2 regions of the Streptomyces sp. NPDC030165 genome follow, and region 1 is predicted to be linked to the other one. Evidence: riboswitches for the same ligand, from Rfam matches in the RefSeq annotation. Region 1 holds a riboswitch; the other holds the start of a gene.

Region 1 (14,115 bases):
ACCGCCATGACCTCCCCCGCCGAGTACGCACAGCTGCGCGCCCAGCTGGACACGCTGACCACCGAAGCCTTCCGCCCCGAACTCGCCGAGATCGACCGGCTGTCCACCCTGGAGATCGCCCGCACGATGAACGGCGAGGACACCACCGTCCCCGCCGCCGTCGCCGACCGGCTCCCCGAGATCGCCGCCGCCATCGACGCCACCGCCGAGCGGATGGCCCGCGGCGGCCGCCTGGTCTACGCGGGCGCGGGCACGGCCGGCCGCCTCGGCGTGCTGGACGCGAGCGAGTGCCCGCCCACCTTCAACACCGACCCGTGCGAGGTCGTGGGCCTGATCGCGGGCGGCCCCACCGCCATGGTCGCCGCCGTGGAGGGCGCCGAGGACAGCAAGGAGCTGGCCGCCGCCGACCTGGACGCGCTGGGCCTGACCGCCGACGACACGGTCGTCGGCATCTCCGCCTCCGGCCGCACCCCGTACGCGGTCGGCGCCGTCGAGCACGCCCGCGCGGCCTGCGGCGCGCTGACCGTCGGGCTGTCCTGCAACGCGGGCTCCGCGCTGGCCGCGGCCGCCGACCACGGCATCGAGGTCGTCGTCGGGCCCGAACTCCTCACGGGCTCCACACGGCTGAAGGCCGGTACGGCGCAGAAGCTGGTCCTCAACATGCTGTCGACGATCACCATGATCCGGCTGGGCAAGACCTACGGGAACCTGATGGTGGACGTCCGCGCCTCCAACGAGAAGCTGCGGGCCCGCTCGCGCCGCATCGTGGCGCTGGCCACCGGCGCCGGGGACACGGAGATCGAGGCCGCGCTCGCCGCCACGGACGGCGAGGTCAAGAACGCCATCCTGGTCGTCCTGGCCGGGGTCGACGGGCCGACGGCGGCCCGGCTGCTGGCCAATTCCGGCGGCCACCTCAGGGCCGCGCTGCACACCCCGCCCCTTCAGGAGGACTGAGCGGCCGGGCGTTCCCGCCGCCAGACCGTCCCGGCACGTACGCACAGCAAGGCACCCCGCATGTCCGATGAGAAGAACCGCGCCACCGCCGCCGCGATCCTCCCCCTGGTCGGCGGCGCCGCCAACATCACGTCCGTCACCCACTGCATGACCCGGCTGCGCCTCGGCGTCGCGGACCGTTCGCTGGTCCAGGACGCCGCCCTGAAGGCGCTGCCCGCCGTCCTGGGCGTGGTGGAGGACGACACGTACCAGATCGTGCTGGGTCCGGGCACGGTCGCCCGCGTCACCCCGGAGTTCGCCGCCCTGGTCGAGGCCGGACGGGACGCGGCGGCCGGTCCGGGGCACGGAGCCGGGGCCGGAGATGCCGCCCCGGGAGAAGCTCCCGGCAGGCCCCCCACCGCCGAAGAACTCGCCGCTCAGGGTGCCGCCTTCAAGGCCCGCCGGAAGGCCAGGAACGCCACCCCGGTCAAGCTCTTCCTCCGCCGGATCGCCGACATCTTCGTCCCGCTGATCCCCGCCCTCATCGGCTGCGGCATCATCGCCGGCCTGAACGGCCTGCTGACCAACTTCGGGGTGCTGCCCGCCCTCGTCCCGGCGCTGGCCGCCATCGCCTCCGGCTTCATGTCGCTGATCGCGGTGTTCGTGGGCCACAACACCGCGAAGGAGTTCGGCGGTACGCCCGTCCTGGGGGGCGCGGTCGCCGCGATCATCGTGTACGCGGGCGTCGCCAAGGTCACCGTCTTCGGCCAGCAGCTCTCGCCGGGCCAGGGCGGTGTCCTGGGGGCGCTGGGCGCGGCGCTGCTCGCCGTACAGGTCGAGAAGTGGTGCCGCCGCCACGTCCCCGAGGCGCTCGACGTCCTGGTCACGCCGACCGTGACGGTGCTGGTCTCCGGCCTGGTCACGCTCTTCGGCCTGATGTTCCTGGCCGGTGAGGTCGCCACCGCCATCGGGACGTGCGCGAACTGGCTGCTCGCCCACGGCGGCGCCGCGGCCGGGTTCCTGCTGGGCGGCCTCTTCCTCCCGCTCGTGATGCTCGGTCTGCACCAGGCCCTGATCCCCATCCACGCCACGCTGATCGAACAGCAGGGCTACACGGTCCTGCTGCCCCTCCTGGCGATGGCCGGCGCCGGCCAGGTGGGCGCCGCCCTCGCGGTCTACGTCCGCCTGCCGGGCAACCGCTCGATCCGTACGACCATCAGGTCCGCGCTGCCCGCGGGTTTCCTGGGTGTCGGCGAACCGCTCATCTACGGTGTCTCGCTGCCGCTGGGCCGCCCGTTCGTCACCGCCTGCGTCGGCGGCGCGTTCGGCGGCGGCTTCGTCGGCCTGTTCAACCAGCTCGGTACGGCGACGGGCTCCACCGCCATCGGCCCGTCCGGCTGGGCCCTGTTCCCCCTGCTCAAGGGCGACCGGCCGCTGGGTGCCACCCTCACCGTCTACGCCCTCGGCCTGCTCGTGGGGTACGCGGCCGGGTTCCTGGCGACGTACTTCTTCGGCTTCGGCAAGCAGGCCCTGACGGACCTGAACTCCGCCACGTCCCCGCCCGCCGCCGGCGCCCCGGCCGCCGGGACCACCGGTCGGCAGCCGTCCGGCCCGGCCCTGATCAGCTGAGGAGGAACGGCAGGAGGTGTTCGAGGAGCGCGTCGGGGCACTCCTCGGGGACGTAGTGCCCGCAGTCGGGCAGGACGACGCTGTCGAGCCGCTCCGTCACGGGGGCGAGGAGTGCGCCGAGCCGCTCGCCCTGCCCCCGGGCTCCGGCGACGCCGAGCACCGGCACGGTGAGCGGCCGCTGCCTGCGCCGCCGGTTCTGCGCCAGGTTGGCGTCGGTGGCCCGGTAGTACGCGAAGCTGGCCCGCAGCGCTTCGGGGTCACGGGCGAGGGTCTCCACGTAGAAGGCGACCGCCGGTTCGGGCAGCGGACGCGCGGCCTTGTGGCGGAACTGATCGCCGTAATAGATGTGCTCCCGGCCGCGGACGAGCTGTTCGTTGACCGACCGCTTGCGGTTGAAGGCGAAGTGCCACAGCAGGTCGTTCTGCGCCTCGGGGCCGAACAGGTCGACCGGCGGCGCGAGGCCGGGGATGGTGGCGTCGAGCAGGGCGAGGCGTTCGACCGCGTCGGGGTGGTCGGCGGCCAGCGCGTAGCCGAGCCACATGCCGACGTCGTGCCCGGCCATCGCGAAGCGGTCGTGGCCGAGCGCCCGCATGAGGGCGGCGAGTTCGGCTGCCACGGTGCCCGTGTCGTACCCGTCGCGCGGTTTGGCGGACGGTCCGACGCCGCGCGGATCGACGGCGACGACCCGGAAGTGTTCCGCCAGGCGCGGCATGACGTGGCGCCACACGTACCAGTTCTGCGGCCAGCCGCCGACCAGGAGGAGGGGCCGTCCGGCGCCGCCCTGCACGGTGTGCAGGTCCACCTCGCCGACCCGGACGAGGCTGCTGTCGAAGACGTCCGTGAAGCCGTCGGGAAGCCAGGGGACGCCGCTCACGGTGCCGAATCCGGTGAGCGGGCGGGTGCTGGTCGGGGGCATGTCTCCTCCTTGGCGGCCGCTGAACCGTTTTAACAGGTTCAACTGGTTCTCTTGAACCGATTAAGACGGTTCGCCCAGCGGAAGTCAACCGGCGGCCCGGCAGCGGCACAGGGAGTACCATGAACCACCATGACCGGTTCACCCGCCGCCCCGGACGCATCGCCCTCGACCGCCGCTCGGCGCGGCGCGGAGGGCTTCCGGCTCGGCAACGAGATCCTCGCGTTCCGTTTCGTCGCCACGCTCGGCGAGCGGCGCGGCGATCCGGTGGAGCGGATCGCCACCCCGGACCGGCTGCGGGCCTGGCTCGCCGTCAACGACCTCGGCAGTACGGACATGCCGGTCTCCGAGGCCCTGCTGCGGGACGCCCGCGAGCTGCGCGAGGCGATCCACCGCGCCGGTACCGCCATCGCCTCCGGCGGCGTACCGGAGACGGCCGACGAAGCGCTGCTCAACCGCTGGACCGCGCGGCACAGGGCCCGGCTCGTCCTCAGTGGCGGGCAGGCGCGATGGCACCTCCCGGAGACCGACCCCGCGCGCGCCGCACTCGCCGTCGTCGCGCTGGACGCCGTCGCGACCCTGGGCGGTCACCGCGACGGCGTGATCAAGCGGTGCGAGCAGCACACCTGCGGAGGCCTCTTCGTGGACACCAGCCGCGGCGGTCGACGGCGCTGGTGCTCCATGGCGACCTGCGGCAACAAGGTGAAGAAGGCCAACCTCAAGGCAGCGCGGGGCGCGTGACGGACGCCAAGGGCCGGTGTGGAGGATTCAGCGCGCGCCCGCGCTCACCCGTTCCCCGCGCCCTGCCGCGGCCGCGGGCCGCTCGTCCGGCCAGCACTCCACCCCCGTCAGATCCGGCATCCGGGACCTGGTGAACACCGGGTCGAGGCCCGACCGGCGCTGCGCCGTGTAGTCGTCGAGGAGGCGGAACGCGATCGCCGACAGAGGAAGGATGGCGAGCAGGTTGACCAGGGCCATCAGCCCCATGAAGACGTCGGCGAGATTCCAGATGACGCCGACCGAGCCCAGGGCTCCCAGGAAGACGACTCCGAGGACGAGGGCCCGGTAGACGGGCAGGACCCAGGCGCGCCGGGTCATGAAGCCGATGTTGGACTCGCCGTAGTAATAGTTGCCGATCATGGAGCTGAAGGCGAGCAGGAAGACGACGACCGTCAGCACGTGACCCGCCCAGCCCCCCAGCGTGTCGGTCAGCGCCGACTGGGTCAGGTCGGCGCCCTGGCGTCCGCCCGGCTCCGGGTCGGTCGTCAGGATGATGAAGGCGGTCATCGAACAGATCAGCAAGGTGTCGAAGAAGACGCCGAGGGACTGGACGAGCCCCTGCTTGACCGGGTGGGTGACCTCGGCCGCGGCCCCCGCGTTGGGCGCGGAGCCCAGGCCCGCCTCGTTGGAGAACATGCCCCGCCGGACCCCCTGCTGGATCGCCGCGCCGATCCCGCCGGCCGCCAGCTCCTTGAAGCCGAACGCGCCGCCGACGATGTCGCCGAAGACCCGCGGCAGGTCACCGAGGTTGAGGAGGACGACGGCGGTGCCCAGCAGCAGGTAGACGACGGCCATGACCGGCACGAGGACGGTCGTGACGGAGGTGATGCGGCGGACCCCGCCGCAGATCGCGAGGCCCAGCAGCCCGGCCAGCAGCAGGCCGACCGCCGGGGCGAACCACGACGATCCGCTGCCGGAGACGGACCCGGAGGCCACCGAAGTGATCGTGTTGGACTGCACGGCGTTGAAGACGAACCCGAAGGTCACGGTGATCGCCACGGCGAACAGGACACCGGGCCAGCGCTTCCCGAGGCCGCGCTGCATGTAGTACGCGGGGCCGCCCCGGTACCTGCCGGAACCGCCGCCGTCGCGGACCTTGTAGAGCTGGGCCAGCGCCGACTCGACGAACGCCGAGGCACCGCCGACGAGCGCCATCACCCACATCCAGAACACCGCGCCCGCGCCGCCCAGGGTGACGGCGGTCGCGACGCCGGCGATGTTGCCCGTACCGACCCGCGCGGCCGCCGAGATGGTGAAGGCGCCGAAGGACGACACCGGCTTGGAGCCGTCCTCCCGCGGCTGCGACCTGTCCTTGAGGACCCGCAGCATCTCGGGGAAGAGCCGCAGCTGTACGGCCCTGGAACGGACCGTGAAATACAGGCCCGCGCAGACCACCAGCGGTATCAGCAGGTAGGTCCAGAGGCCGTCGTTGAGGTCGACGACCAGGGAATCGAGCGTGCTCATGGGCGTCCTTGCGGGGCGTCCGGGTGCGGGGGCGGCCGGCGCGGAAGATCACCTTCCGGCGAGGCTCCGGAAAGTATGGCCGCCATGCCCATACCAGGACCAGCGCCGCCTTACATGCCGAATCTCACAGAAAGCGACATAACACCGGGCGCCCGGAGCACCCCGGCACCCCGCCCCCTCACATGGCGCAGCCGTGCAGCCCGCCGTCCACGACCAGGTCCTGCCCGTTGATGTACGACGCCTCGCCGGAGGCCAGGAAGGCCACCGCGTCGGCGATCTCCTCCGGTCGCCCGAACCGGCCCGCCGCCGTCTGCGCACGCAGCTTCTCCGCCTCCGCGTCACCGATGTCCGAGTCGGCGAACATCGGCGTCTCGACGTAGCCGGGACTGACCGAATTGACGCGGATACGGCGCCCGGCGAGCGCCGCCGCGAGCGTACGGGCGAGGTTGTGCGCGGCGGCCTTGGTCGCGGAGTGCAAGGTGGCGTCCGCCTGCCCGCGTTGCAGAAGCGACGAAGCGTTGATGACGACCGCGCCGCCGTCCCGCAGCAGCGGCAGCGCCCGCTGGACAGTGAAGAACACACCCTTGAAGTTCACGCCGACCGCGCGCTCGAAGTCGGCTTCGGTGATCTCCTCGAAGGGCGCGGCGGCGTAGCGGCCCGCGTTGGCGAAGATGACGTCGAGGTGCCCGAAACGGTCGCGTACGGCCCGGACCACGGTGTCCAGGTCGGCGACGGAAGCCGTGTCGGCCCGTACACCGAGCACCCGGTCCGCCGCGGCACCGGACGCTACCGCCCCCGTCCCTGTCGCGTTCGCAACGGCCGCCTCGCCGCCCGTCACCGCCTCGTGCGCCTGCTCCCTGAGCTGCGCCACGGCGGCGTCGAGACGGCGCTCGTCGCGGCCGCACACCACCACCCGCGCGCCGTCCGCGAGCAGCCGCCGCGCGGCTGCCAGGCCCACTCCGCTACTGCCGCCGGTGATCAGCGCGACGGTGTCCGCGGTGAACCGGTCCGGTCGGGCGGTCTGCCCGTTTCGAGTCGTCATGAGGCGATCGTGCCCCGCCGGGCCGGGGTCCGCGCAAGGACGCCACAGCACAATCGGCCCGGAAACGCCGCTGGGGCGGCACCCCCCTGGGAGGAGGAGTGCCGCCCCAGCGACCTGAGGACAGATGATCCGGGAGGATCAGAAGTCCATGTCACCGCCCGGCATGCCGCCCGGAGCGGCCGCTGCGGCCTTCTCCGGCTTGTCGGCGATGACGGCCTCGGTGGTCAGGAACAGCGCGGCGATCGACGCGGCGTTCTGCAGCGCGGAGCGCGTGACCTTGGCGGGGTCGATGATGCCCTCGGCGATCATGTCGACGTACTCGCCGGTCGCGGCGTTCAGACCGTGGCCGACGGCCAGGTTGCGCACCTTCTCCACGACAACGCCGCCCTCAAGGCCGCCGTTGACGGAGATCTGCTTCAGCGGGGCCTCCAGGGCCAGCTTCACAGCGGCGGCACCGGTGGCCTCGTCACCCTCCAGCTCCAGCTTCTCGAAGACCGAGGAAGCCTGCAGCAGGGCGACGCCACCGCCGGCGACGATGCCCTCCTCGACGGCCGCCTTCGCGTTGCGAACGGCGTCCTCGATGCGGTGCTTGCGCTCCTTGAGCTCGACCTCGGTGGCGGCACCGGCCTTGATGACGGCCACGCCGCCGGCCAGCTTCGCCAGCCGCTCCTGGAGCTTCTCGCGGTCGTAGTCCGAGTCGCTGTTCTCGATCTCGGCGCGGATCTGGTTGACGCGGCCCTGGACCTGCTCGCTGTCACCGGCACCGTCGACGATGGTGGTCTCGTCCTTGGTGATGACGACCTTGCGGGCGCGGCCCAGCAGGTCGAGACCGGCGTTCTCCAGCTTGAGGCCGACCTCCTCGGAGATGACCGTGCCACCGGTGAGGATGGCGATGTCGCCGAGCATGGCCTTGCGGCGGTCGCCGAAGCCCGGGGCCTTGACGGCGACGGACTTGAAGGTGCCGCGGATCTTGTTGACGACCAGGGTCGACAGGGCCTCGCCCTCGACGTCCTCGGCGATGATCAGCAGCGGCTTGCCCGACTGCATGACCTTCTCCAGCAGCGGAAGGAGGTCCTTCACGTTGGAGATCTTCGAGTTGACGATGAGGATGTACGGGTCGTCGAGCGACGCCTCCATACGCTCCATGTCGGTGGCGAAGTACGCCGAGATGTAGCCCTTGTCGAAGCGCATACCCTCGGTGAGCTCCAGCTCCAGACCGAAGGTCTGGGACTCCTCGACGGTGATGACGCCTTCCTTGCCGACCTTGTCCATGGCCTCGGCGATCAGCTCGCCGATCTGGGTGTCGGCGGCGGAGATGGAGGCGGTCGAAGCGATCTGCTCCTTGGTCTCCACGTCCTTCGCCTGCTCCAGCAGGGCGGCGGAGACGGCCTCGACGGCGCGCTCGATGCCGCGCTTGAGGGCCATCGGGTTGGCGCCGGCGGCCACGTTGCGCAGGCCCTCGCGGACCAGGGCCTGGGCCAGGACGGTCGCGGTCGTCGTGCCGTCACCGGCGACGTCGTCCGTCTTCTTCGCGACCTCCTTGACCAGCTCGGCGCCGATCTTCTCGTACGGGTCCTCGAGCTCGATCTCCTTGGCGATGGACACACCATCGTTGGTGATCGTGGGGGCGCCCCACTTCTTCTCGAGGACGACGTTGCGGCCCTTGGGGCCAAGGGTGACCTTGACGGCGTCGGCGAGCTGGTTCATCCCGCGCTCGAGACCGCGCCGTGCCTCCTCGTCGAACGCGATGATCTTGGCCATGTGAAGTGGTCCTCCCGGACTGGGGGTCCCCCCGGACTGCGTCTGGGGGAGGGTGGATACTCCGGACCGCGCTGGCGCCCGCGACGGACGGTCTGCGAGCCTGTGGTTCCTTGCCCCACCTGCCCGCGGACCTCACCGAGTCGGTCCTTAGCTGTCACTCTCACTCGTAGAGTGCTAACGCAATGATTAGCACTCGACCCATGAGAGTGCAAGCGGCTTCGCAGAAGCCTCCTACTGGGGCGGCGGTCGGGCGGCGGGCGGGAGCAAGCGGCTTCGCAGAAGCCTCCTACTGGGGCGGCGGTCGGGCGGCGGGCGGGAGCAAGCGGCTCCGCAGAAGCCCCCTATAGAGGTGACGGCCGGGCGACAGGAGGGGGCAAGCGCGTTGGCGAGAGCCCTCCCCCGGCGCGACAGCCGTCAAACCGGGTACGACCGAACGGTCCGGCGCCGCCCCTGGACCTCCATCCGAACACAGAAGGTCCGCGCCTCCTCGGGGAGACGCGGACCTCCGTACGCAGCAGTCGGTCGGCGCTTCAGCCGGCCACGCGGACCATGTCCGCCTGCGGCCCTTTCTGGCCCTGCGAGATCTCGAACTCGACCCGCTGACCCTCCTCAAGGGTGCGGTAACCGTCCATCTGGATCGCGCTGTAGTGGACGAATACATCCGCACCACCGTCGACCGCGATGAAGCCGTACCCCTTCTCCGCGTTGAACCACTTGACGGTGCCCTGAGCCATGCCTAACTCCCCTATTACTGGCCCTTGCACAGGACCGCACTCCGCGGACCCGGGTCAGACCTCACCCCCCGACATGAGGGGGTGTGCGCCGGAACGCGTCGACCGCCGCTGAATGTATCTGTCCAACTGCCCAGCGCAACAGGTCAGTCGGACGAGAATTCTGCTCGCGAAGAATCGTAAAAGTACGAAGAAAAGCCCATACGCCAGGGCAAGTCGGGCCGGGCAAAGCTCACCAACGCGACAAATCATGTCCACACTTCGCGCACAACTTGCCGGGGTCTCATATGCGTTCGGCACGCGCTCGACGAGGGATCGCCCCAACTGTATCGCCTTTAACAACACGGAATCGCCCCGTCCGCTTCGTGGCGGACGGGGCGATTCCAGCCGTTGGACCGGACAAGGGCCGAAAAAGATCGTTACGGCGTCCCGGCGTCCCGGAGGCGGGTCAGCAGCCGCCGGCCACCGCCGGGATGATCGAGACGCCCGCGCCGTCCGGCGTCGGCGTCTGCAGGCCCTGCTCGAAGCGCACGTCGTCGTCGTTGACGTAGACGTTCACGAAGCGGCGCAGCTTGCCGGTGTCGTCCAGGACGCGGGCCGCGATGCCCGCGTGGTTCTTCTCCAGGTCCGCGATGACCTCGGAGAGAGTCGCGCCCTCGGCGGGGACCTCGGCCCGGCCGCCGGTGTAGGTGCGCAGGATGGTCGGGATGCGGACGTTGACGCTCATGGTGTTCTGCCTTCCAGCTTGCGGGAGGGGGTGCGGAGGGGCGGGCGGGCGCGGGCGTACCGGTGGCCACGGGCGCGGGCAAAGGCGTACCGGCGCTGTCCGTGCTCGCAGGCGTGTGCCGGGGCTCGCGGGTGCGCGCGGCCGCGTACCGGTGTGTACGGCCGCGCGCGGCGGTCAGCCCGCCAGACCGGCGGCGCGGAACGCGTCCAGGCTCGGCCGGATCGTGGCCGTGGGCCCGGTGGTCGGCGCCACGGCGTCCAGCGTCTTGAGCCCGTCGCCGGTGTTCAGTACGACGGTGGTCAGCGCCGGGTCGAGCAGGCCGTCCTCGATCAGCTTCTTGGTCACGCCCACGGTCACCCCGCCGGCGGTCTCGGCGAAGATGCCTTCCGTGCGGGCCAGCAACTTGATCGCGTCGACCACCTGCGCGTCGTCGACGTCCTCGACCGCGCCGCCGGTGCGCCGGGCGATGTCGAGCACGTACGGGCCGTCGGCCGGGTTGCCGATGGCCAGCGACTTGGCGATGGTGTCGGGCTTCTGCGGCCGTACGACGTCGTGGCCCGCCTTGAAGGCGGTGGAGACCGGCGAACAGCCCTCGGCCTGGGCGCCGAAGATCTTGTACGGCCGGTCCTCGACCAGCCCGAGCGCGATCAGCTCCTTCAGCCCCTTGTCGATCTTCGTGAGCTGGGAGCCGGAGGCGATCGGGATGACGATCTGGTCCGGCAGCCGCCAGCCGAGCTGCTCGCAGATCTCGTAGGCGAGGGTCTTGGAGCCTTCGCCGTAGTACGGGCGCAGGTTCACGTTGACGAAACCCCAGCCCTCGCCCAGCGGGTCGCCGATCAGCTCCGAACAGAAGCGGTTGACGTCGTCGTAGGTGCCCTCGATGCCGACCAGCTCGCCGCCGTAGACCGCGGCCATGACGACCTTGCCCGCCTCCAGGTCGTGCGGGATGAACACGCAGGAGCGGAATCCGGCGCGGGCCGCCGCGGCGCCCACCGCGCCGGCGAGGTTGCCGGTGGAGGAGCAGGACAGGGTGGTGAAGCCGAAGGCGCGGGCGGCCTCGACGGCGATGGCGACGACGCGGTCCTTGAAGGAGTGCGTCGGGTTGCCGGAGTCGTCCTTGACGTACAGGCCGCCGGTGACGCCCAGCTCACGGGCCAGGTTGTCGGCCTTGACCAGCTTGGTCAGGCCGGGGTTGAGGTTCGGCTTGTCCGCGACGTCGGCCGGGACGGGCAGCAGCGGCGCGTAGCGCCAGATGCTGTCGGGGCCCGCCTCGATCCGCTTGCGCAGGCTCTCGGGGTCGCCGGCCGGCAGGTCGTACGCCACTTCCAGCGGCCCGAAACAGGACGCGCAGGCGAAGATCGGCCCGAGGCCGAAGCGCTCACCGCACTCGCGGCAGGACAGCGCGACGGCGGGGCCCAGGGAAACGGTGGCGGAAGTGGTGCTTTCAACGGATTGCACAGCCATGGAGGCGAGGCCCTTTCTCCTCATCTTCCCCGCGGCGCATCTCGCCGCGAGACGGAATTGGCACCTTCCCTAGCCGGGAGCCTCGCGGGCCGCACGATGTGCGGCGACGGAGACCGGCTGGAGGGTTGCCGGGGCTTCAACGGGCCGTATCCCTCTGCCCCTCTGGATGAGCGGTATGGCGCTGGGCCGGAACCCAGGCGTTTGTCGCGACCCCGGCATGTCCGGGGCGATCGCGTTGTTCAAGACTGTAGCCGAAGGGCAGGGCGGTCGAGACAGCCGTCCGCACCGCGAGATGGATCACATCGCTGGTCCGGGAACGAAGGAGACGCGCACGTGCTGGAAGAGGTGGAGCGCTGGCTGGCCAGCCGGTCCTGGTCGGCCGCGGACCGCCCGCTCGACCGGCTGCTGGCCGCGAAGCGCGAGTCGGGACAGACGGTCTCCGTCGTGCTGCCGGCGCTCGACGAGGAGGCGACGGTCGGCGCGATCGTCGAGGCGGTCCGTACGGAGCTGATGACACCGTCGGTGCCGCTCGTCGACGAGCTGGTGGTGCTGGACTCCGGATCCACGGACGGCACGGCCAAGGTCGCGGCCGAGGCGGGTGCGCGGGTGATCCACCGGGACGAGGTGCTGCCGCGGCTGCCCGCGCTGCCCGGCAAGGGCGAGGTGCTGTGGCGCTCCCTGCTGGCCACCGGCGGCGACATCGTCTGCTTCGTCGACGCGGACCTGCGCGAGTTCGACGCCGGTTTCGTCTCCGGGATCGTCGGTCCGCTGCTCACCGACCCGGACGTGCAGTTCGTCAAGGGGATGTACGACCGTCCGCTGGGTGAGGCGGCGGGCCAGGGCGGCCGGGTCACCGAGCTGGTCGCCCGGCCGCTGCTGAACCTGCACTGGCCGCAGCTGGCCGGGTTCGTGCAGCCGCTGGGCGGGGAGTACGCGGCGCGCCGGTCGCTGCTGGAGCGGCTGCCGTTCCCGGTGGGGTACGGCGTGGAGCTGGGCCTGCTGGTCGACGCACTGCACACGGCCGGGCTGGACGCGCTGGCCCAGGTCGACGTCGGGGTGCGCAAGCACCGCCACCAGGGCGGCCAGGCACTCGGCAGGATGGCGGCGGCGATCTACCGCACCGCGCAGCTGCGGCTGGCCCGCGGCCACCTGGTGCGCCCGCGGCTGACCCAGTTCGAGCGCGGCGAGGCCGGTTTCGTGCCGCGCACCTGGGACGTGGACACCGAGGAGCGGCCGCCGATGGCGGAGATACCGGAGTACGCGGAGCGCCGCGCGGCCTGAGGCGGCCGGCGCGGGGCGACCGTCCCGGACACCGGCGGTGGGCGCCGCGTAAACCGTGACGTTCCGCCTCCGTTCCGTACGTTTGAGCGGATCGGTGGCGGGCTAGTCTCGCAACATGGTCTCCGAGCGTTCTGGTGCCAAGGTCCTCGTCGCGTCCAACCGCGGCCCGGTCTCGTACGGGAAGAGGGAGGACGGCGCGCTGACCGCCAAACGCGGCGGTGGCGGGCTGGTCTCCGGACTCTCCGCGATCGGCCCGGACGCCGGCGCGGTGTGGGTGTGCGCCGCCCTCGGGGACGGCGACCGCGAGGCGGCCCGGCGCAGCGACGGCCATCTGGACCCGGCCGACACGGGCGGCCAGCACGTACGCATGCTGGACATCCCCGCCGACGTCTTCACCGACGCCTACAACGGCATCGCCAACTCGGTCCTGTGGTTCGTCCACCACATGCTCTACCAGACGCCGCTGGAGCCCTCCTTCGACGACGGGTTCCGCGCGCAGTGGGCGTCGTACGAGGCGTACAACGCGGCCTTCGCGGACGCGCTCGCCGACGAGGCCGCGCCCGGCGCCGTCGTCCTCGTGCAGGATTACCACCTCACGCTGGTGCCGGGCCTGCTCCGCGCCCGCCGCCCCGACCTGCGCATCGGGCACTTCTCGCACACGCCGTGGGCGCCCGCGGACTACTTCCGGATGCTGCCGGACGACGTGGCCGAGACGGTGCTGCGCGGAATGCTGGGCGGCGACCGCGCCGCTTTCCTGACACGGCGCTGGGCCGAGGCGTTCGCGGAGTGCTGCGCGGCGGTGCTGGGCGCCGAGGTGGCGCGCGACGGGGACGGGGAGCTGAGCATCGTCCACGACGGCAGCACGACCCGGCTCGGCGTGCACGGCCTCGGCGCGGACGCGGAGTTCCTGCGGGACCGGGCGCACCAGCCCGACGTGGACGAGCGGCTGGCGGCGCTGCGCGAGCAGATCGGCGGCCCGGACCGCAAGACGATCGTCCGGGTGGACCGTACGGAGCTGTCCAAGAACATCGTGCGCGGGCTGCGCGCCTACCGGGCGCTGCTGGCCGGCCACCCCGAGTGGCGCGAGCGCGTCGTACATGTCGCGTTCGCCTACCCCTCCCGGCAGGACCTGGAGGTCTACCGCGCGTACACCGACGAGGTCGGGCGGCTGGCCGAGGAGATCAACGAGGAGTACGGCACCCCGGGCTGGCAGCCGGTCGTGCTGCACGTGAAGGACGACTTCGCGCGGTCGCTGGCCGCCTACCGGATCGCCGACGTGGCGCTGGTCAACCCGATCAGGGACGGTATGAACCTGGTCGCGAAGGAAATCCCGGTGATCTCCGAGGCGGGCTGCGCGCTGGTGCTGTCCCGGGAGGCCGGGGCGTACGCG
Region 2 (14,115 bases), on a different contig from region 1:
GACTGGACGACACGAAGACGTGCCAGAAAAGAACCTCCCCAGTGAGCGGGACACGGCTCACGGCGGCGCGGTCGAGACGGCGGACAACCCCTTCGCCGACCCGGGGTTGCCGCCCCACGAGCCCCGCATCCAGGACATCGACGAGCGGGCCGCCAAGCGCTCCGAGCGCGCGGTCGCCTTCCTCTTCACCCTGTCGATGCTCGCGACGGTCGGCTTCATCGCCGCGTACGTGATCTTCCCGGTCGACCAGATCACCTACATCTGGCCGTTCGGTCACGTCAGCGCGCTGAACTTCTGGCTCGGCCTGACGCTCGGTGTGGCGCTGTTCTGCATCGGCGCCGGCGCGGTCCACTGGGCCCGCACGCTGATGTCCGACGAAGAGGTGGCCGACGACCGGCACCCGATCGAGGCGGCCCCCGAGGTCAAGGCCAAGGTCATGGACGACTTCCGCCAGGGCGCGAAGGAGTCCGGGATCGGCCGGCGCAAGCTGGTCCGCAACACCATGTTCGGCGCGCTGGCCCTGGTGCCGCTCTCCGGTGTGGTGCTGCTGCGCGACCTCGGCCCGCTGCCGGAGAAGAAGCTCCGCACCACCGGCTGGAAGAAGGGCATCCGCCTGGTCAACCAGTCGACCAACCTCCCGCTGCGTCCCGAGGACATCGCGGTCGGCTCGCTGACCTTCGCCAAGCCCGAGGGCCTGGAGGAGGACGACCACGAGTTCAACCAGAAGATCGCCAAGGACGCCCTGATGCTCGTGCGGATCCAGCCGCAGAACATCAAGGACAAGCGGGAACTGGACTGGTCGCACGAGGGCATCGTCGCGTACTCGAAGATCTGCACCCACGTGGGCTGCCCGATCAGCCTGTACGAGCAGCAGACGCACCACGTGCTGTGCCCCTGCCACCAGTCGACCTTCGACCTGTCCGACGGCGGACGCGTCATCTTCGGCCCCGCCGGACACGCCCTGCCGCAGCTGCACATCACGGTGAAGGACGGCTTCCTCGAAGCCGTAAGCGACTTCGCGGAGCCCGTCGGCCCGAGCTTCTGGGAGCGCGGATGAGTAACGAGACGAGCGCGACCACCACGCGCCGCGGCCAGGCGCCGCGGGGCGAGCGGATCGCCGACTGGGCGGACGGCCGGCTGGGCATCTACAGCCTCGCCAAGGCCAACATGCGCAAGATCTTCCCGGACCACTGGTCCTTCATGCTGGGTGAGATCTGCCTCTACAGCTTCATCATCATCATCCTGACCGGCGTCTACCTGACGCTGTTCTTCCACCCGAGCATGGCCGAGGTGACCTACCACGGCTCGTACGTGCCCATGCACGGGATCCGGATGACGCAGGCGTTCGAGTCGACGCTGGACATCAGCTTCGACGTGCGCGGCGGTCTGCTCATCCGGCAGATCCACCACTGGGCGGCCCTGGTCTTCCTGGGCGGCATGATGGTGCACATGATGCGGGTGTTCTTCACCGGCGCCTTCCGCAAGCCGCGCGAGGTCAACTGGCTGTTCGGCTTCCTGCTGCTGGTGCTGGGCATGTTCACCGGTTTCACCGGCTACTCGCTGCCGGACGACCTGCTCTCCGGCACCGGCGTCCGGTTCATCGAGGGTGTCATCCTGGCGATGCCGCTGGTCGGCTCGTACCTGCAGATGTTCATCTTCGGCGGGGAGTTCCCGGGGCACGACATCATCCCCAGGTTCTTCACGGTCCACGTCCTGCTGCTGCCCGGCATCATGCTGGGACTGCTGGTGGCGCACCTGATCCTGGTCTTCTACCACAAGCACACGCAGTTCCCGGGTGCCGGCAAGACCAACAAGAACGTCGTCGGCATGCCGCTGCTGCCGGTCTACATGGCCAAGGCCGGAGGCTTCTTCTTCCTGGTCTTCGGCGTGATCTCGGTGATCGCGGCGGTCGCCAGCATCAACCCGGTGTGGGCCATCGGCCCGTACCGGCCCGACCAGGTGTCCACCGGCGCCCAGCCCGACTGGTACATGGGCTTCGCCGAGGGTCTGGTCCGTGTGATGCCCGGCTGGGAGTGGGACATCTGGGGCCACACCATCAACTTCGGTGTGCTGATCCCGATCCTCATCTTCCCGCTGGTGCTGGTCGCGATCGCGGTCTACCCGTTCGTCGAGTCCTGGGTCACCGGGGACAAGCGCGAGCACCACATCCTGGACCGCCCGCGCAACGCCCCGACGCGTACCGGCTTCGGTGTGGCCTGGCTGACCGCCTACCTGATCATGCTCATCGGCGGTGGCAACGACCTGTGGGCCACCCACTTCCACCTGTCGCTGAACGCCCTGACCTGGTTCGTCCGGATCGGCTTCTTCGTCGGGCCGGTGCTGGCCTTCATCGTCACCAAGCGGATCTGCCTGGGTCTGCAGCGCCGGGACCGCGACAAGGTGCTGCACGGACGCGAGTCCGGCATCATCAAGCGCCTGCCGCACGGTGAGTTCATCGAGGTGCACGAGCCGCTCAACCAGGAGCAGCTGCACACGCTCACCCAGCACGAGCAGCCCAAGCCGTTCGAGATCGGCCCGGAGGTCGACGAGAACGGTGTCGAGCGGAAGGTCAAGCGGTCGACGAAGCTCCGCGCCAAGCTCTCCAAGGGCTACTACGGCGAGGACAACGTCATCCCGAAGCCGACCCCGGAGGAGTACAAGGAGATCACCAGCGGCCACGGCCACCACTGATCCCCGCCGTGTGACGCACGGCAGTACCACCGCGTAAGTACGCCACCCAGAGGGCCCCTTCCAGTTCCCCAAGCTCTTAATGAGCAGGGGAGACCCCATTGGACGGGGCCCTTCGGCATGTCCCGGCGCCGGATAGGGTTTCGGCACCAGCAGGAGACGAATCCAGGAGTGTGGACCATGAACGTTGCGACCCCGAACGGCGGCGACAGCGTGGCGGCCCGCACCTGGCCGGGCGTGCTGGAAGCCCTCCTCCAGGGCCGCGACCTGGGCGCCGACGACACCGCGTGGGCGATGGACCGCATCATGCGCGGCCAGGCCACCGACGCGCAGATCGCCGGGTTCGCGGTGGCGCTGCGGGCGAAGGGCGAGACGGTCGCGGAGATCTCCGGCCTGGTACGGGCGATGTACGCGCACGCCAACCTCATCGAGGTGCCGGGCCCGAGCGTGGACATCGTCGGCACCGGCGGCGACGGCGCCAAGACCGTCAACATCTCCACGATGTCCTCGATCGTGGTGGCCGGCACCGGCGCGAAGGTCGTCAAGCACGGCAACCGGGCCGCCTCGTCGGCCAGCGGCGCGTCCGACGTGCTGGAGAAGCTGGGTGTCAACTTGGACCTGACCCCGCGCCGGGTCGTCGAGGTCGCCGAGGAGGCCGGGATCACCTTCTGCTTCGCGGTCAAGTTCCATCCGTCGCTGCGGCACGTGGCGCCCGCACGGCGCGAACTGGGCATCCGTACGACGTTCAACGTGCTGGGCCCGCTGACCAACCCGGCGAAGGTACGGGCCCAGGCCACCGGCGTCGCCGACGCGCGGATGGCGCCCATCCTGGCCGGGGTGCTGGCCGAGCGCGGCTCCTCCGCCCTGGTCTTCCGCGGCGACGACGGCCTGGACGAACTGACGACCACCGCCACGTCCAAGGTCTGGGTCGTACGGGACGGCGGCGTACGCGAGGAGACCTTCGACCCGCGGGACGTGGGCATCGGCCTGGTGCCCGTGGAGGCGCTGCGCGGCGCCGACGCCTCGTACAACGCGGACGTGGCGCGCCGCATGCTGGGCGGCGAGACGGGCCCCGTACGGGACGCGGTCCTGCTGAACTCCGCGGCGGCGCTGGTCGCCCTGGAGCCGACGGACGCGCCCCTGAGCGACCAGATCGCGGCGGGCATCGCCAAGGCCGCCGAGTCCGTCGACTCCGGCGCGGCCCGCCGGGCGCTGGAGCGGTGGGTGGCGGCCAGCAACACCTGAGGGCGGCCGTGGTGTGACGCGGGGCCCGGTCCGGGATGCGGACCGGGCCTTGCGCGTTTCCGATCGTGTGGCATGATTCTGCCCAGGTCACGAGTGACAGCGACTACGGCCCCGGCCCGCTGTCCGGCAACCCTCCGTCCGTGGCGGGGTGCCCCGGGTGATGACCAGGTCGCAGGCAGCGAGGTCTGCGGCAAGCGCGGATCCCTCGTGCCAGGGATCCTGGTCCTTGAGGGAGATCTCCCGTGATTCAGCGAATGCGTTAGGGCCGTCCGGCCCCGTTTTCCGCACCCCCCTTTTTTTCCTTTCACCGCTGCCGGCCGGTCCCGCTTCGGCGTGTGGGCCCCGCAGCGAAGTCGCCCTGCCTTCACGGGAGTTCGCCATGCCTGTTTCCGCTGTCACCACCACCGATGCCGCCGTCTGCGCCCCGCTGCCCGTGCTGGGCCGGGACGTGCTGGTCCCGCTCGTCACGGGCGGCGAGGTCGAGTACGCCGCGCTGGACATCGCCGCCAGCGCCCCGGCGCTCCAGCGCGTCTGGGACGACGTGGCCGCGTACGCCCCGTACTACGGCAGCGTGCACCGCGGGGCGGGCTACCTCTCGCAGCTGTCCACCGACCTGTTCGAGAACTGCCGCGCCGAGGTCGCGGACTTTCTCGGCTGCCGAATCGAAGGGGGCCTGGGCGAAGCCCAGTCCGGCAAGGGTGGTAGTGGGCGACGGGAGGGCGACCAGGTGGTCTTCACCCGCTCCACCACCGACTCGCTGAACCTGCTGGCCGCGGTGCTGCCCGCGGACACCCGGGTGTTCGTCTTCGAGACCGAGCACCATGCCTCGCTGCTGCCCTGGGAGCAGCGCGCGGACGTCGAGGTGACGTACCTGGACGCGCCCCGCACCCCGCAGCAGGCGGTGGACACGCTGGAGCGGGCGCTGGCGGAGCGCGAGCCCTACAGGCACGCCCTGGTCTGCGTGACCGGTGCGTCCAATGTGACCGGTGAGCTGTGGCCCGTACGGGAGCTGGCCGCCGCCGCGCACGCGCACGGGGCGCGCATCGTGCTCGACGCCGCACAGCTCGCCCCGCACCACCCGGTCGACATCGCCGGGCTGGACGTGGACTGGGTGGCCTTCTCCGGCCACAAGCTGTACGCGCCCTTCGGGGCCGGTGTGCTGGCCGGGCGCGCGGACTGGCTCCAGGCCGCGGAGCCCTACCTCGCGGGCGGCGGCGCCAGCCGTACGGTCGCCCGTCGCGCCGACGGCGGGGTGGACGTCGACTGGCACACCACCGCGGCCCGCCACGAGGCCGGCTCGCCCAACGTCATCGGCGTCTACGCCATCGCCGCCGCCTGCAAGGCGCTCACCGAGGCGGGCTTCGAGAACCTGGTGGCCCGGGAGCAGCAGCTGGTCGAGCGGGTACGGGCGGGCCTCGCCGAGGTGCCCGAGGTCACGGTGCTCTCGCTGTTCGGGGACGACGCTCCGCGGGTGGGCGTGCTGTCCTTCGTCGTCCGGGGCTGGAACAGCTCGCACTTCGCGGCGGCGCTCTCCGCGGAGTACGGCATCGGCGTGCGCGACGGGCTGTTCTGCGCGCACCCCCTCGTACGGACCCTGCTGGGCGCCCAGTCCCAGGCCCCGGGAGAGTGCGGTGCGCCCGAAGGGGCACCGGGGGAGCAGTCGCTGAACGCCATCCGGGTGAGCTTCGGGGCGGGCACGCCCGACGAGCACGTGGACCGTTTCGTACGGGCCGTCAAGGAACTGGTGACGCAGGGCGCGCGGTGGAGCTACCGCACCGAGGACGGGCGCTGCGTGCCGGACACCGCGGCGTAGGCCTTCCGGACCGCCCGCGCCGCGGCGCTCCGCTGTCCGGGCGCCGCGGTGCGGGTCTCGTGTGCGGGGGCGGTTCCGGTCAGGCGTCCAGGCCGATCGCGAAGGCCGCTTCCAGGTCGTGCTGGGAGTACGTACGGAAGGCGATGTGCGTCTCGGTGGAGGCGACGCCCGGCACCTTGCTGATCCGGCCGGGGATGACGTCGGCCAGGTCGTCGTGCTCGGCCACCCGCACCATGGCGATCAGGTCGTGCGCACCGGTGACCGAGTAGACCTCGCTGACGCCCTCCAGTGCGGCGATCTTCTCCGCGATCTCCGGGATCTGGTCCACGCTGGTCTTGATGAGCACGATCGAAGTGATCACGGTTGGCTCTCTCCCTCGGCCGCCTGCTGCTTCGCCGTTCCGGCGGAGTCCACACTACCGGGGGCCGCGGCGGCGTCCCCGGGCGGAGCGGGGCTCGGCCGATACCGCACCCAGGCGTACAGGAAGCCCACCGCGAAGCCCACGACATGGGCGAGGTAGGCCACACCCGGGGTGCTGGGGTCGCGCTGCGCGGCGATCCACTGGAGGACGAACCAGAACAGCAGCACGATCCACGCCGGGAAGCGCAGCGGCAGGAAGAAGAGGAACGGGTAGATGCTGGTGACCCGGGCCTTGGGGAAGAGGTAGAGGAACGCCCCCAGCACCCCGGAGATCGCCCCGGAGGCGCCGACCAGGGTCTGCCCGGAGGAGGCGTGTGCGGCCGCGTAGCCCATCAGGGCCAGGTAGCCGGTCACGAGGTAGAAGAGGGTGAACGGCAGGCGGCCCATGCGGCTCTCGGTCATGCCGCCGAAGACGTAGAGGAAGAGGACGTTGCCCAGCAGGTGCAGCCAGCTGCCGTGCACGAACAGCGCGGTCAGCGGGGTGAGCAGCGCACCCGGCGAGCCGCTCCACAGGTCGCGCGGGATGACGCCCCAGCGTTCGAAGTACGCGGTCTGTGCCTGGACGACGGCGTCGCCGGTGCCGTATATGCCGTTGAGTCCCGAGGCGGGCCCGACGACGAAGGCCACGCAGCACAGGGCGATCAGGACGTTCGTCATGCGGGAAAACACGGTCGCAACCGTGCGGGCGCGGGGCGTCCGGGGGAACAGGGGCGGGGCCGTCATGAAGTGATCATTGCGTAATACGGGCAATCGGGACAGAGTGCCTCGCCGCGTCCCGCCTCCCGGGCGGGCCCGCACCGTACCCGCGTCAGGCCGTAGGGTAACGGGCAGTACCCCGCGTACTTCCGCAGTCCGACGGCGCACCGCGGGAAGCCCCCGACCGACAGCACGAGCCCCGCTCGCCCGAGCGTGACGAAAGAGGACGACACCATGGCTGTTCCCCTGCCGACGGACGGGACCCGGTGGCGCTGCACGCTGTGCGGCAATCTGACGCGCTTCGACGTGACCCGGCGCTCCGAGGTCGTGGAGTACGTCCACCTCGACCTCGCCGGGGAGCCGAAGGTGGAGGAACGCGAGGTGCTCAGTGAGAGCATCGAGTCCGTGCGCTGCCGCTGGTGCAACGCGGTCGACCAGATCGAGCTGGTCGACCGGCCGGGCGCCAGTGCCTGAGTCGAGCGCCTGAGATCGGAGCGATGCAGTAGTGGTGGAGCGTCCAGAAGGGCCTGCGGGGGCGGAGCACGATGCCGAGGCCGGTGCGGCCGAGGCGGACGAGGTGCTCGACCGTCCGCTGCCCGAGGGCGTGCGGCGCCGGGTCGTGGCGCTCACCGCGGAGTCCTTCGGAGGCCTGACGGTCGCCGAACTCCCGCCGCCGCTGCGCCAGTACGCCCGGTTCACCCCCATCCGCCGGGCCAAGTTCGCGGGCAACGCGATGGCCGCCGCGCTGGAGAACGACGCGGTCTTCCGGCAGCGGATCGCGGGCCGGCTGCGCGAGGCGCAGCCGGAACTGGCCGAGGCGCTGGACAACGGCACCCCGCCCGCCGCCGCCGACCCGCTCGATGTCGCGGCGGCGGCCTATGTGCTGCGCCCCGAGGGCTGGGTGAAGCTGGTCGCCGCGGCCGGCGAGGAGGCGCAGCGCGCCCGCGCGGAACAGGCCGGCGAGGAGGCCGAACGCGAGCTGGCCGCGCTGCGCGAGGAGCTGGCGCAGACCCGCGCGCAGGCCCGGGCCGAGGCCGAGCGCGCCCGCGGTGACCTGGACGCGCTGCGCAAGGAGAACGAGTCGTTGCAGCGCAAGCTGCGCAGCGCGCTCAGCGATGTCAAGCGGGGCGAGGCGGCGGCACGCAAGGCCGCGGCCGAGACGGAGTCCGTGCGGGCCGCCGCGGCGCAGGAGAAGACCGCCGCGGACAGCGAGGTGCGCCGCCTCAAGGCCCGTATCGCGGAGACCGAGGCGTCCCTGGAGGCCAGTCGCCGCGCCACGCGCGAGGGCCGCAGCGTCGAGGACATGCGGCTGCGGCTGCTGCTGGACACCGTCCTGGACGCCGCGCAGGGGCTGCGCAGGGAACTGGCGCTGCCGCCCGCCGACACGCACCCGGCGGACACCGTGGACGCGGTGGCGCCGGGCAAGATGACGCCCAAGGACATCGCCACGCGCGCGCTGTCGGAGACCGACCCCGCCCTGCTGGACCAGCTGCTGGCGCTGCCGCAGGCCCACCTGGTGGTGGACGGGTACAACGTCACCAAGACCGGTTATCCGACGATGCCGTTGGACAAACAGCGGCTGCGGCTGCTGGGCGGCCTCGCGGTGCTGGCCGCCCAGACCGGCGCGGAGATGACGTGTGTCTTCGACGGTGCGGAGCTGGCCGCGCCGGTGCTGCTGGCGCCGCCGCGCGGGGTCAGGGTCCTGTTCAGCAAGCCGGGTGTGACGGCCGATGAGCTGATCCGCCAGCTCGTACGGGCCGAGCCGCCCGGCCGTCCGGTGGTGGTGGTCTCCACGGACCGCGAGGTGGCCGACGGTGTGGCCAAGGCGGGGGCGCGGCCGGTCGCATCGGCCTTGCTGCTCAAGCGACTTGCCCGCACCTGAGTCGTACGTTCTGTCCGTACGACTTGTCCGGAACGCACGTCCCGATGGGAGCTGCGGGACTTATCCTGCTCGTGCGGCTGTGGGGGAATCAGCGGCCGGTGCGACGCGCGGGTCGGGGGTGAAGGTGTACCCATCAACGAGGTGGGTCATGCCTGCCATTCGTGCCTGAGTGTCAAGTGGCCATTACTGCCTGTGTGATGTTGGTAAAGGATGAGGAGCATCCAGCAGTTTTTTCCGGTGAGGATTTGAAGCGATCACAACTCGGTTACTAAGGTCAGGCCTCAACCCTTCATGCAGTTGATCATCCATCCGGGATGAACAGTGAAGGAACCGCCGAATCCGCGGCGTTCACGCGGAGCCGGGGTCCCGTACCCCCCCCACGCCCGGTAGGCGGCTGAAGGAAGAAGGAGCTCGCCTCCGTGGCGTCCCACCGTCGTCCCAAGCAGCCGAGCCGCACGCGCGTGACCGTCCTCACCGCGACCGCCGCGGCGGCCGTCGCCCTCTCGTCCCAGGCCGCCCACGCCGACCCGAAGCCGAAGAAGGAAGACGTCAAGTCCGAGGTCGACAAGCTCTACGAGCAGGCGGAGCAGGCCACCGAGAAGTACAACGGGGCCAAGGAGGACCAGGAGAAGCTGCAGAAGGAGGTCGACGCCCTCCAGGACAAGGTCGCCCGCGGCCAGGGCGAGCTGAACCAGCTCCGCAAGGGCCTCGGCGCCGTCGCCTCCGGCCAGTACCGCAGCGGCAGCATCGACCCGTCCGTGCAGCTCTTCCTCTCCGGCGACCCGGACACCTACCTCGACAAGGCCGCCACCCTCGACCAGTTGAGCGGCAAGCAGGCCGAGCAGCTGAAGACCATCGCGGACAAGCAGCGGCAGCTCGCGCAGGAGCGCGCGGAGGCCGCGGCCAAGATCAAGGACCTCTCGGACACCCGCAAGGCACTGGGTGACAAGAAGGACGAGATCAAGGGCAAGCTCGCCAAGGCGCAGGAGCTCCTGAACACGCTGACCGCCAAGGAGAAGGCGGCGCTGCAGCAGGAGGAGGACAAGAAGAACCGCTCCAGCCGCGGCAACGAGCGGCCCGACCTGGGCAACGACGTTCCGGCCTCGCAGCGCGGCGCCGCCGCCCTGTCCGCGGCCGCCTCCAAGATCGGCTCGCCCTACGTGTGGGGCGCCACCGGCCCCTCCTCCTTCGACTGCTCCGGTCTGACCTCCTGGGCGTACCAGCAGGCCGGCCAGTCGCTGCCGCGCACCTCGCAGGCGCAGGCCAACGCCGGTACCCGGATCGGCTCGCAGAGCGCGCTCAAGCCGGGCGACCTGGTGCTCTTCTACGGCGACCTGCACCACATCGGCCTGTACGCGGGCAACGGCCAGGTGCTGCACGCGCCGAAGCCGGGCGCGTCCGTGCGCTACGAGTCGATCAACAACATGCCCTTCCAGTTCGGGGTCCGCGTCTGACACTCCGCCGGCCGCTTCCCGCGCCACGGGATGCGGCCGGACCCGGCGCCCGTTCGGGCGAATTGCGGTGCCCGCCGCTGACTTCCCGCCCCGCCGGTGACCTGCGCAGTCACCGGCGGGGCGGCTTTTTCCCTACCGGCGACGGGTGTTGCGGGTCTTTGGCCGCGGGCCACCGGCGCCGTTACTGTCTGCCCTCGCAGCCGCCGGTCTGCGTCCGCCCGCCCCGGGCGGCAGGGGCTGCACGGAAGGGAGTGCGGCCTCACGTGGCGTCCCACCGCCGTGTCTCACAGTCCGGCCTGGCCGGTGCGACCAGGGCCACCGTCCTGTCCGCCGCCGCGGTCACCGCCGCCGCGGCCCTGTCCGCCGGAGCGGCGCACGCCGTTCCCGGCCCGGCGCCCGCCGAGATCACCTCGCGCGTCGACGCCCTCTACGAGCAGGCCGAGAAGGCCACCGAGCAGTTCAACGGGGCCGACGAGCGGGCCCGGAAGCTGCGGGCCGAGGTGGCCGCCCTCCAGGACCGGGTGGCCCGCGGCCAGGGGCACGTCAACCGGCTGCGCGGCCGGCTCGGCGCCGTCGCCTCCGCCCAGTACCGCTCCGGCGGCCTGGACCCGGCCCTGAAGCTGATGCTCTCCGAGAACCCGGCGGACTACCTCGACAAGGCCGCCGCCCTCGACCGCATCCAAGGCGAACAGGCCGGGGAACTGCGCGAACTCCACAGCGCCCAGCGCAACCTGGAGCAGGAGCGCCGGGAGGCGACCGGGAAGCTGGCGGCCCTGGAGTCGAGCCGCCAGGACGTCGCGCGCCACAAGAAGGACGTCGAGGACAAACTGGCCTCGGCGCGGCGCCTGCTGAACTCGCTGACCGGCGAGCACCGGGCCGCCTACGACCGGGCCAACCGCGGGGTCGGGCGCTCGCTGCCCGACCTGTCCGGGCCCTCCGCCTCCGGCCGCGCCGGGACCGCCGTCCAGGCGGTGCGCTCCGCGATCGGCTCCCCGTACGCCTGGGGGCGGTCCGGCCCCGCCGCCTTCGACTGCTCCGGGCTGATGCAGTGGGCCTACGCGCGCGCCGGAATCTCCATCCCGCGCACCTCGCAAGCCCAGCGCGGCGCGGGGCAGCAGGTTCAGGTCAGTCAGGCCAGGCCGGGGGACCTGGTCATCTACCGGGACGACGCCAGTCATGTCGGTATGTATGTGGGCAACGGACAGGTGGTGCACGCCCCGTACCCGGGTGCCCGGGTGCGCTCGGACCCCGTCGGCATGATGCCGATCTCGTCCGTAACCCGACCCTGACCGCTGTCCGTACGCGGGGACGGTGCTTACGATCAGCCGCGTGGCAGGACGACATGCGCAGCGGCGGACGGGCCGGCGGATCAGGACGGCGCTCTGCATGGCCCTGCCGCTGGCGCTGCTGCCGCTGCTCACGGGCTGCCAGGACCCGGCCGGCGCCGCGGAGGACGCCCCGCCGGGCATCCAGCGGATGCTGGACCGGCGCGCGGCGGCCGTACGCGACCGGGACGCCGGGGCTTTCCTCGCCTCGGTCGACCCGCGCGCGGCCGGATACCGCGCCCGGCAGCGGGCGGTGTTCACCAACCTCGCGCAGGTACCGCTGGCCGCCTGGTCCTACGAGCTGGTGCGGACCGACGCGTTCGGGCTGCCGGCGGTGGCCGGTGCCGACGGCTGGCGGGTGGCCGCCGAGGTGCGGCTGCGCTACCGGCTGACCGGGTACGACACCGCGCCGGTCACCTCCGTGCAGTACCTGACGCTCACCGACCGCGACGGCCGGTGGCTGGTCAGCTCCGACTCGGACGGCGCCGGCAGCGGGCGGCGCAGCGCGCGCCAGCTGTGGGACCAGGGGCCGGTCCAGGTCGTCAAGGGGCGCCACAGCCTGGTGCTCGGGGTGCGCCGCGGCACCGCGGCACTGCGCGAACTGGCGGACCGTACGGACCAGGCCGTGCCCGCCGTCGGGAAGGCGTGGCCCGGGAAGTGGGCGGGCCGGGTCGTCGTCGAGGCGCCGCAGTCGCTGGACCGGATGGCGGAGCTGCTGAACGCCACCGATCCCGACGGTTACCGGGGCATAGCGGCCGTCACGACCGGCGAGGCGGGCGCGGCCCCGGCGGCGCCCGCCGACCGGGTCGTCGTCAATCCGGAGGCGTACGGCGAACTGTCCGCCGCCGGGCGCCAGATCGTGCTGACGCACGAGGCCACCCACGTCGCGACGCGCACCGCCACCACGTCCGCCACCCCGCTCTGGCTCTCCGAGGGCTTCGCCGACTGGGTCGCCTACCGCGGCGGCGGCCGCCCGCCCGCGGTCACCGCCCCCGAACTCGCCCACGCCGTCGCCAAGGGCACACCCCCGTCCCGGCTCCCGGCCGACGGCGACTTCCGCTTCAGCCGCAGCGCGCGGCAGCTGGCCCGCGCGTACGAGAGCGGCTGGCTGGCCTGCCGCATGATCGCCGACCACTGGGGGGAGAAGAAGCTCGGCGCGTTCTACCGGGCGGCGGGCCGGGACGGCGGGGAGAGCGCCGACCGGGCGATGCGCGGCCAACTCGGACTGAGCCCGGCGGAATTCACCCGGCGGTGGCGGTCGTACGTGGTGAAGCAGCTGGGGTGACGCGCCGCGGCCCGGTCACCGTCGATCGCCACAGCCGGCGGCAGGCGGTCAGCGAGGCGGCCACGAGCAGGGCGTTGCGTACGGCCAGCAGGACGACGCCGCGCCCCTCACTGGCCACGACGTCCGCGAACCAGACGGGGAACTCCAGGAGCGTCGCACCGGCCGCCGGCAGGACCAGGGCGGCGGGCAGCCCCATCCGGCTCGCCCGCAGGGTCATGCACACGGCTGCCGCGCCGACCAGCCAGATCAGGTACTGCGGGCTGATGACCCGGCTGGTGGTCACGAAGAGCAGCACCGCGGTGAAGGCGGCGTCGGCGAGCGTGGCGGACGTGAACCTCCGGGCCCGCAGCCGCCACAGCAGCAGCCAGCCGAAGGCCGCCACGGTCAGGACCAGCGCCAGGGAGCTGACCAGCGGCACGTACGGGCCGACGAACTCCACGGAGCCGTAGTGCAGCAGCACCTCGCCGTCCCAGCCGAACTGCCGGGCCACATGGAAGACGAGCGCGCCGAGCGACTCCACCTCCGTACCGCGGTCGCGCTGGAAGGACAGGAAGGCCAGCCCGCCAGGAGCCCAGGCGGCGAAGAGCAGCGTGACCGCCAGCGCGCCCACCGTCGCCGCGCCCCACAACTCCCGCGCGCGGCGGCCCCGCAGCGGCGCACCGGCCAGCAGCAGCACCGGCCACACCTTCAGGAGCGCGCCGAACGCGATCAGGGCGCCGGACACGCGCGGGTGCCGGGCGGCGGCGAAGAGCGCGGCGACGGCCACGGCGGTGACCATCAGGTCGTACCGGGCGTACGCGGTCGGGCCGAGCAGGGCGACCCCCGCGGTCCAGATCCAGGCGCCGGCCAGACGTTTGCCCGGCCGGCGGCCCGCGTACAGGAGCAGCGCGAAGGTGACCGCGTCGGCGGCGCACGCCAGGAGGAAGAACGCCGCGGCGTAGTCCAGGAAGGGCAGCAGCCCGGGGGAGAGCACGGCGAGCGCGGCGGCCGGCGGGTACTGCCAGGCCACGTCGGACTGCGGGAACGCGCCGGACTTCAGGACCTCGGACCAGCCGTGGTAGATCCCCGAGATGTCACTGGTGACGTCCGGGCCGGGCAGCACCAGCACCTTGAACACGCACAGCAGCAGCACCGCCCGGGTCGCGGCCCACACCGCCACCGGCGGTGCCCAGGTGCGCACCGCGTCCTTCGGGCGCCGGTCGCCGGCCCTGCCCATCGCCACCTCGTCCCGTCGTCCGCGGCCGTCCGCACCCGTACGTGCGGACGGCACCGTGTCACGACCGTAGACGAGTCACGCAGGTGCCGGG

What was found. A riboswitch is a leader RNA that binds a small molecule or an ion and turns the genes downstream of it on or off. The one in region 1 is predicted to bind S-adenosylmethionine.
Region 2: it holds a riboswitch for S-adenosylmethionine, as region 1 does, so the genes downstream of both, ACZ4Z1_RS25360 (aminotransferase class V-fold PLP-dependent enzyme) here and thrC (threonine synthase) in region 1, are expected to answer to the same signal.

What each region holds. Positions count from the first base shown of each region.
Region 1 is NZ_JBVIBD010000015.1:127,038-141,152, reverse strand. Features, by position in the region: gene murQ (N-acetylmuramic acid 6-phosphate etherase) at 7-954, shown strand; gene ACZ4Z1_RS26775 (PTS transporter subunit EIIC) at 1,015-2,562, shown strand; gene ACZ4Z1_RS26770 (alpha/beta fold hydrolase) at 2,555-3,478, opposite strand; gene ACZ4Z1_RS26765 (CGNR zinc finger domain-containing protein) at 3,608-4,216, shown strand; gene ACZ4Z1_RS26760 (alanine/glycine:cation symporter family protein) at 4,244-5,719, opposite strand; gene ACZ4Z1_RS26755 (SDR family NAD(P)-dependent oxidoreductase) at 5,898-6,761, opposite strand; gene groL (chaperonin GroEL) at 6,900-8,522, opposite strand; gene ACZ4Z1_RS26745 (cold-shock protein) at 9,053-9,256, opposite strand; gene ACZ4Z1_RS26740 (MoaD/ThiS family protein) at 9,702-9,980, opposite strand; gene thrC (threonine synthase) at 10,155-11,444, opposite strand; SAM riboswitch class I at 11,462-11,617, opposite strand; gene ACZ4Z1_RS26730 (glucosyl-3-phosphoglycerate synthase) at 11,778-12,725, shown strand; gene ACZ4Z1_RS26725 (alpha,alpha-trehalose-phosphate synthase (UDP-forming)) at 12,841-14,115, shown strand, end outside.
Region 2 is NZ_JBVIBD010000014.1:91,631-105,745, reverse strand. Features, by position in the region: gene qcrA (cytochrome bc1 complex Rieske iron-sulfur subunit) at 1-1,057, shown strand, start outside; gene qcrB (cytochrome bc1 complex cytochrome b subunit) at 1,054-2,691, shown strand; gene trpD (anthranilate phosphoribosyltransferase) at 2,869-3,933, shown strand; SAM riboswitch class IV at 4,019-4,136, shown strand; gene ACZ4Z1_RS25360 (aminotransferase class V-fold PLP-dependent enzyme) at 4,313-5,746, shown strand; gene ACZ4Z1_RS25355 (Lrp/AsnC family transcriptional regulator) at 5,826-6,107, opposite strand; gene ACZ4Z1_RS25350 (rhomboid family intramembrane serine protease) at 6,104-6,823, opposite strand; gene ACZ4Z1_RS25345 (hypothetical protein) at 7,097-7,336, shown strand; gene ACZ4Z1_RS25340 (NYN domain-containing protein) at 7,368-8,744, shown strand; gene ACZ4Z1_RS25335 (C40 family peptidase) at 9,164-10,198, shown strand; gene ACZ4Z1_RS25330 (C40 family peptidase) at 10,462-11,487, shown strand; gene ACZ4Z1_RS25325 (hypothetical protein) at 11,585-12,808, shown strand; gene ACZ4Z1_RS25320 (glycosyltransferase 87 family protein) at 12,765-14,024, opposite strand.